Linked DNA regions of Bdellovibrio bacteriovorus. The protein of the gene in region 1 binds, or shares a complex with, the protein of each later gene. Links are inferred from orthologs where the notes say so. Each region holds a gene or a part of one and is shown in the gene's direction. Other genes may lie near its edges.

Region 1 (4,044 bases):
AAATTGAAAGTGGTGAGGCCGAGCCGAAAACGGTGGACCGCCTGCCCGCAGCCCTTCGGGATTCCTATTTCGACGCAAAGCTCGAATTCAGCCGCGGTCAGTGCAAAGAGGCTTTTGCCGCCATGAGCCCTGTTGCCAAATATCTGAATAATAAGCAGGACGATGAAATTTTTAAGGCCTGTCTATTAACCCAAAGAAAAACCAAATGAGTCTCAAAATAGGGCTCATCTTTAGTCCGGCTGGACCGATAAGAAGTCCAGGTAAGAAATCAAAGGCCTTGAAAGGGGCCGAGAAGGAGAAAACATGAAACTCAACTACACCTTTAAGCATCTGGATCACTCCGATTCCCTGGAAAAGTACACCGAAGAAAGAATGTCCGAGGTGGGACGTTTCCTGCTTAAAGAAGGTTACGGCAACGTGTATTTCAGTAAGGTTAAAAATGAATTCTGTGTTGAGATCTCTGTGAACACTCGCGAGAAGTATTTTAAGGCCACGGCATATGGCCCGGATATTTATGGTGCGGTGGACGCATGTGCCGAAAAAATGGAGAAACAGTTCCTTAAGACAAACAAACAATATAAAGACCACAAAAAACCGGAACTTACGAAAGGCGCACGTCAAGACACGTTTGCACGCTGGAAGAAGGCGGCGTGATTTAGGTGCAAATTTTCTGATCCGCGATTATACTAAGGAGGTGGAATTATCCACCTCTTGTATTTTTGGAATGTTACTTGGAACAGGAAGAACAGATTCTTTGGGGGACCACCCTCTTTTCCCTGGATGTAAAAGAAGACAAACATGTTCGTCATTATAAATGGCGCCTGCTGGTTCTGATCACCCTTTTGACCGGTCTGCTGATGTGGACCTACAGCTTCATCTCTTTATTTTTCGTGGAAAATCCGACCTTGGCTCAAATCGGTTTTGCCTGTTCAATCATGCATGCCTTTTCTCCGCTGATTTACCGCTGGAGCCGTTCGATGTCCCTGGCAGCCTATTCCATGGTGACCTCGGGGATGATCTTTCAGTTTTCATTTTCCTATTTCACCGGGGGCTTTTTCTCTCCGACGCTGATCTGGTTTGCGGTGCTGCCGCTGATCGTGGGTTTGTTGACCAGCCGGGCACATGCAATCCTGTGGACCTTCCTGTCGGTTGGGGCCTATCTGCTGATGTTCCTGCTTCAAAGCAAGGGGCTGGTGCCGGAATCCTCTATCAGTGAGCTGGGGCGGACTCTGGCTCAGTTCATGATTGGCCTGGGGCTGATTGGCCTGGTTGGAGGCTTTACAGTGTTTTTCCTGGAGCTTGCCTATTTTTACCACCACAAACCCAAGGACTCTTGACCCCTCCGGGTGCTTTTGATAGTTTGGCCGCTCGCTAAATTCCAGCTCAATTCTGACTGTTTTTTAGGATGGTCCCGGTGGGGGCCGAGCTCATTAACACCATTCCCTAATGAGGAACGAACGCAGTGAAAAACTACCTGTTTACGAGTGAATCTGTTTCCGAAGGTCACCCCGACAAAATGGCCGATCAAATCTCTGACGGTATTCTGGATGCCATCCTGGCACAGGATCCGAAGGGCCGTGTTGCCTGTGAAACCCTGCTGACGACCGGCTTGGTGGTTGTTGGTGGCGAGATCACAACTTCTGCAAAAGTTAATTTCTCTGAAGTAGCCCGTGAAGTTGTAAAACGCATTGGTTACGATCACTCTGACAAGGGCTTCGACTACAAAACTTGCGGCGTGATGATTGCCGTGGGCCAGCAGTCCCCTGATATCGCCGTGGGCGTTAAAGAAACTCTTTCCGACGATCAGGGCGCGGGCGACCAGGGTCTGATGTTCGGTTATGCAGTCAATGAAACTCCAGAGCTGATGCCTTTGAGCATCGCAATGTCTCACAAACTGGTGAAAGACCTTGCCGCTCTTCGCAAAGCCAATAAAGTGGACTGGTTGCGCCCGGATGCCAAATCCCAAGTGACAGTTCAGTACGAAAACGGCATCGCAAAACGCATTGATGCGGTGGTTATCTCCACTCAGCACGCAGACAGCGTTTCCAATGCTACGATCAAAGAATTCATCACGGAAGAACTGATCAAAAAATCCATCCCGGGCAACTGGATCGATGCAAAAACCAAATTCTTCATCAATCCAACGGGCCGTTTCGTAACGGGTGGTCCAATGGGTGACGCGGGTTTGACCGGCCGTAAAATCATCGTGGACACTTACGGTGGTCACGGTGCTCACGGTGGTGGCGCGTTCTCTGGTAAAGATCCTTCCAAAGTGGATCGCTCTGCTGCTTACGCATCACGTCATATCGCTAAGAACATCGTGGGTGCGGGCCTTGCGGAACGCTGCCTGGTTCAGGTGGCTTACGCGATCGGTGTGGCTGAGCCTGTCAGCATCACCGTAAATGACTATGGCACTAGCAAAGTAGGCCCTGAAGTGCTTGAAAAAGCAGTTCGCCAGGTCTTCGATTTGCGCCCAGCTCGCATTACGAAGGATTTGGACCTGCTAAGACCGATTTACAGCCAGACAGCGGCTTACGGCCACTTTGGTCGTAACGAAGAGTCCTTCACTTGGGAGCGCCTGAACAAGGTCGACCAACTGAAAGACGCTGTAAAGACTTTGGCTTAAATTTTAATAAAACCTTAATCATTGCGCCGAGTTGTCACTAGCAACTCGGCGCTTCTTATTTATACTACCGCCCATGGATCCTAAATACATACGCAATTTCTCTATCATCGCTCACATCGACCACGGCAAATCTACTTTGGCTGACGGTCTTCTTTCTGCCACCGGCTCTTTGTCGGATCGTGAGAAAAAGGATCAGTTCCTGGACAACATGGAACTTGAGCGCGAACGCGGCATCACCATCAAAGCCCAAACCGTCTGTCTGGATTTCAAATCCAAAGACGGCAACATGTATCAGATCAACTTGATCGATACACCGGGGCACGTGGACTTCTCTTACGAAGTGTCCCGTTCTTTGGCTGCTTGTGAAGGTGCGATCCTGGTGGTCGACGCCGCTCAAGGGGTGGAAGCACAAACTCTGGCGAACGTTTATCTGGCGCTGGAAAATAATCTTGAGATCATTCCTGTTCTGAACAAGATCGATCTTCCTTCCGCAGATCCGGAAGGTGTTGCGAAGCAGATCGAAGACACTGTGGGCCTGGACTGCACAGGGATCATTCATGCTTCCGCGAAAGAAAAAATCGGTATCACCGACATTCTTGAAGCGATCGTTGAAAAAGTTCCGCCACCAAAGGCGGATCGCAGCCTGACGCCAAGAGCTCTGATTTTCGACTCTTGGTTTGATGCTTATCAGGGCGTTGTCGTCCTGGTTCGTATGGTCGATGGCGTGATCAAAAAAGGCGACAAGATCAAGTTCATGGCGACAGACCGTGACTATGAAGTCCTGCGTATGGGGAAATACAAACCATTCCCGGCAATGCAGGAAGTGCTTGAAGCGGGTGAAGTGGGCTTTATCGTCTGCGGCATCAAAGACATCCGTGACGTGCAGGTGGGTGACACCGTAACGGCAGCAAAACATCCGGCGACAGAGCCTCTGGCCGGCTTCCAGCGTATCAAGCCGATGGTATTTGCCGGTATCTTCCCGGTTGTGGCTTCTGAATACGAAAACCTGAAGGACGCTTTGGACAAACTTTGTCTGAATGACTCGTCTTTGACGTTTGAGGTGGAAAAATCCGCGGCGCTTGGTTTCGGATACCGTTGCGGTTTCCTGGGGCTGTTGCACATGGAAATCGTTCAAGAGCGTCTTGAGCGTGAATTCAATCTGGATCTGATCACCACGGCGCCGACGGTTGTATACCGTATTACCAAAACGGACGGCACCGAAATGATGCTGGAAAATCCATCCGGCATGCCAGTGGACACCCAGATCGCCAAATTTGAAGAGCCTTACGTCAAGGTGACCCTGCACACTCCGACCGACTATATCGGCGGCATTTTGAAACTGTGCGAGGACAAACGCGGTATCCAGTTGAAAATGGAATACGTCACCGACAAAAAAGTCATCATTGAGTACAAGCTGC
Region 2 (4,105 bases), 730 kb from region 1 along the record:
AAGAATTGCTGAAGGCAAAACGCGAGCTGGCGCAAAACTATAAAGACAAATCCGCCTTCATGATGGCGGTGTTGGTTTTCAAACTGACGACGCCGAACTTTTCCAAGTCCATCGACAAGAAAGCGCAGACTTTGCACAAGGACCTGATCAAACTCAGCAAGCCGTTATAGGTCGCCAGCCTCCGGGGCCCTTTCCGGCCCCGTCTTTGTATCAATTTCCTGTAAAGCCTATTTTGTCTCAAAGTGACCCAAAAGGGCCTCATTTCGGGGTCCAAATCGTTTATATTGCAAATGAGCCATCTTTCGCCGGGCATAGCCTTTGTATTATGGGGACTTGGAATTATCGGACGTCTGCTGGAGGACTCATGCGCCTTATTAAATATCTGCCCCTTATCGCCTTTTGGAGCCTGACGACTTTCACTATGAAAGCGGGCGCCGAAGTAAAGAGCTATCGGGAGTGGAAAACCGAAAGAGTTCAACAGGCTCAGGTCAAAGTCACAACTTTGAAGTCCCAGATCGATGCCCGCAAAGGCATCCGCCTGGCTGCGGGCGGAACGGACCCCAACATGGCTCACCGCGCGGGTTTGGAGGCGGTGGCTTCTCAGGATATCTCTGTGGAAAAGCTGGAACGCGAACTTCGTGAGGAAATCTATGACCTTGAGGTCGCTAAAGACCTTTCCGTGACGGACTATTTCGTGGGTTATCTTACGAAGGTTCAGGATAAAAAGACCGCCTTCAACGAAGTGGCCGGCAAACTGTCCCCGGAAGAGGTGGCGGAGCTGATGACGGCCTATGCGAACTCTGTGTTCGGGGCGCATTCTTCGGACCTTCCGGCCAGTGCGAATAACTTCGGAAAAGACGGCGTTAAATAAGCCCTCGAAAATTCTAAATAAGTCTTAATCTTTATTCGGCGCGCCAAAGCGTTTCATTCAGGAAAATTGGGCGCCCGACCTTGACTCTTTCCACAGCCGATTCATATTAGCTTCCGTATAGAAATTCTATAAAAACGAGTTTTAAACGGAGGCTCACAATGGCTAAGAACGAAATTGGCGTTCGCCCACTTCATGACAGAATTCTAGTTCGCAGAATGGCGGAAGAAGAAAAAACCGCTGGCGGTCTTTTCATTCCTGACACTGCAAAAGAAAAACCACAAAAAGGCGAAATCATCGCGACTGGTAAAGGCGGTAAAGGCCGCGTAACTGAAGATGGCAAGATCCTTCCATTGGAAGTTAAAGTTGGCGATAAAGTTCTTTTCGGAAAATACGCAGGAACTGAATTGAAACTGGATGGCGCAGAATACCTGATGATGCGCGAAGAAGACATCCTGGGCGTATTCAACTAATTCTTTTTATCAATAAGTAAACGGAGAAAATCATGAGTAAAGTAATCACATTCTCAGAAGACGCTCGTACACACATCCTTAAAGGTGTGAACACTCTGGCGAACGCAGTAAAAGTAACTTTGGGCCCTAAAGGCCGCAACGTTGTTATCGACAAATCTTTCGGTTCCCCACTGATCACTAAAGACGGTGTGACTGTTGCGAAAGAAATCGAACTTGAAAACAAATTCGAAAACATGGGCGCTCAGATGGTTAAGGAAGTTGCTTCCAAAACCAATGACGAAGCTGGTGACGGTACAACAACTGCAACAGTGTTGGCTCAAGCTATCTACCGTGAAGGCGCGAAACTTGTTTCCGCGGGCCACAACCCAATGTCCATCAAACGTGGTATCGACAAAGCAGTAGCTATCGTTATCGACGAATTGAAAGCGATGTCCAAACCGGTAAAAGGTTCCAACGAAGTAGCTCAAGTTGGTGCTATCTCTGCAAACAATGACAAAGAAATCGGTCAGATGTTGGCAGACGCTATGGATAAAGTAGGCCGTGAAGGCGTTATCACTATCGAAGAATCCAAAACTGCAAAAACTGAAGTGACTGTAGTTGAAGGTATGCAATTCGACCGTGGTTACCTTTCTCCATACTTCGTAACCAACGCAGAAAGAATGGAAGCAGTTCTTGAGAACGCCTACGTTCTTGTTTACGACAAAAAAATCTCTTCCATGAAAGACATGATCGGTATCCTTGAAGGCGTTGCAAAACAAGGCCGTCAATTGTTGATCATCGCGGAAGATGTTGAAGGCGAAGCATTGGCAACTTTGGTTGTTAATAAATTGCGCGGCACTCTGCACATCGCTGCAGTTAAAGCTCCAGGCTTCGGTGACCGTCGTAAAGCAATGCTTGAAGACATCGCGATCCTGACTGGCGCGAAAGTGATCTCTGAAGACGTTGGTTTGAAACTTGAGGCGGCGACTGTTGCTGACCTTGGTGTTGCAAAACGCATCGTTGTAGACAAAGACAACACAACAATCATCGATGGCGCTGGCAAAAAGAACGACATCAATGGCCGTGTTGGTCAGATCAAAGCTCAGATCGAAGAAACTTCTTCTGACTATGACAAAGAAAAACTGAAAGAGCGTCTGGCTAAATTGGCTGGCGGTGTTGCAGTTATCCACGTTGGTGCTCCTTCTGAAGTTGAGATGAAAGAGAAAAAACACCGCGTAGAAGACGCTTTGAACGCGACTCGCGCTGCGGTTGAAGAAGGTATCGTTGCTGGCGGTGGTACTGCTTTGCTTCGTGCTTCCACTAAAATCGACAAATCCAAATTCTCTGAAGAAGAGCAATTCGGTGCGACGATCATCAAACGTGCTTGCGAAGAGCCAATCCGTCAAATCGCGGCTAACGCTGGTTTGGATGGCGCGATCGTTTTGGATCGTATCCTTCAGAACAAGTCCACAACTTGGGGCTTCAATGCTTACTCTGACGAATACACTGATCTGATCAAAGACGGTGTTATCGATCCAGTTAAAGTTGTTCGTTGCGCTTTGACTAACGCAGCTTCCGTTTCTTCTTTGATGCTGACTACAGAGACTATGATCGCTGAAGCACCTAAGAAAGAATCTGCAGCTCCTGCAATGCCTGGCCACGACGGTATGGGCGGCATGGGTGGCATGATGTAATCAGATTAGCCTACGGCTAATCGATTGCACCCGCCGAAGCTATCAGCGAAGGCGGGTTACTGCTAAAAACAAAAAAGCCTGGGCTCTAAACCCAGGCTTTTTTTTAGAACAGGTACTGAACCCCACCGAACAACGTCGTCATCTTGTGACTGGTGCTGGTGGCGCGGGTGGCTCCTGAGAAATCCGTGCTGTAGTTTTCAATCATCAGCTCGCCGCGGATCTTAAAGCGCGTTTTCATTTTATAATCCATAAAGAAGCTGAAGGAATTGATCTTGCTGTCAGATCCTGAACCGCTGTCCTGGGATTCGCTCATGCCGGGATTCATATAGAAATCAAAGCGTCCGCCGATATCCACCGGGATTTCCTCAGACAGGGGGAACTGACCGGCCAGGCTGATTAAGAAGCCGCTATAGTCCATGCTGGTGAAGGTGGTGGGCGTGCTGCCATCCACAGTGAACTTTGTGGTCATGTAACCCGCACCGATTTGAAGCTTCGGTCCAAAGAAGTCATTGGTCAGCAGGAAGTTGTAGCCCGCATTCACGCCGTATTGCCCCACAGACATGTTCAAAGACGAAGGGGAGCTTCCGGCCTGGTTGTTATCAATCGAAAACACAGACTGGCGCAGGTGAACGCCCATGTACCATTCCGGATTCAGCCACAGCTCACCACGCACCAAAATGTTCGGAGCGAAGTTGTTGCTGCCACTCACCGACTCTGGTGTCGTCAGGCTGGTGTTTTGGGTGTAGTTGCCAAAGCCCGCCATCAATTCCACCTTACCGAACTGCGGAGGCATTGTCGGCAGCCATTCGGTGGGCTCTTCGCCAAACGCCACGTCCTTGTCCGGGCGGGTGCTGATATCTTGCAGGACTTTTCCGGAAGGTGTGGTGACCGGGGTTGAGTATTTTACAAACTCATCCGGCATCACTTTGGAGCCGACGGTGATCACGCCCGGATCTTTTTCCATTTCGACGTAACCAAAGCTCATGAACGGTTCCACTTTGAAAAGTTTCACGCGGCCCAGAACCTCTTTTTCGGTGCTGACCATGAACTTTAGTTTTGGATGACGGTTGATCTTGATGATCTGAACCACC

Evidence for each region. The genes of interacting proteins can lie anywhere in the genome.
Region 2: the proteins of metK (region 1) and groL are in contact, whole or in part, in a cryo-EM structure (PDB 8P4O), measured with the Escherichia coli proteins. The link is inferred for Bdellovibrio bacteriovorus from one-to-one orthologs.

Annotation. Positions count from the first base shown.
Region 1 is NZ_CP020946.1:2,973,979-2,978,022, reverse strand. What follows is about bases 677-3,571. They hold metK (methionine adenosyltransferase), read left to right. Parts: upstream 677-1,516; coding sequence 1,517-2,626; downstream 2,627-3,571. Other genes in these bases: lepA (translation elongation factor 4), read left to right, coding at 2,700-3,571; B9G79_RS14270 (hypothetical protein), read left to right, coding at 732-1,337. In the rest of the region: B9G79_RS14280 (hypothetical protein), read left to right, coding at 1-209; hpf (ribosome hibernation-promoting factor, HPF/YfiA family), read left to right, coding at 304-654; more of lepA, read left to right, coding at 3,572-4,044. UniProt on the Escherichia coli protein: Catalyzes the formation of S-adenosylmethionine (AdoMet) from methionine and ATP.
Region 2 is NZ_CP020946.1:3,706,692-3,710,796, reverse strand. The notes cover bases 738-3,693. They hold groL (chaperonin GroEL), read left to right. Parts: upstream 738-1,373; coding sequence 1,374-3,014; downstream 3,015-3,693. Other genes in these bases: B9G79_RS17760 (hypothetical protein), read right to left, coding at 3,118-3,693; groES (co-chaperone GroES), read left to right, coding at 1,045-1,341; B9G79_RS17775 (hypothetical protein), read left to right, coding at 738-871. Also shown: B9G79_RS17780 (hypothetical protein), read left to right, coding at 1-170; more of B9G79_RS17775, read left to right, coding at 365-737; more of B9G79_RS17760, read right to left, coding at 3,694-4,105.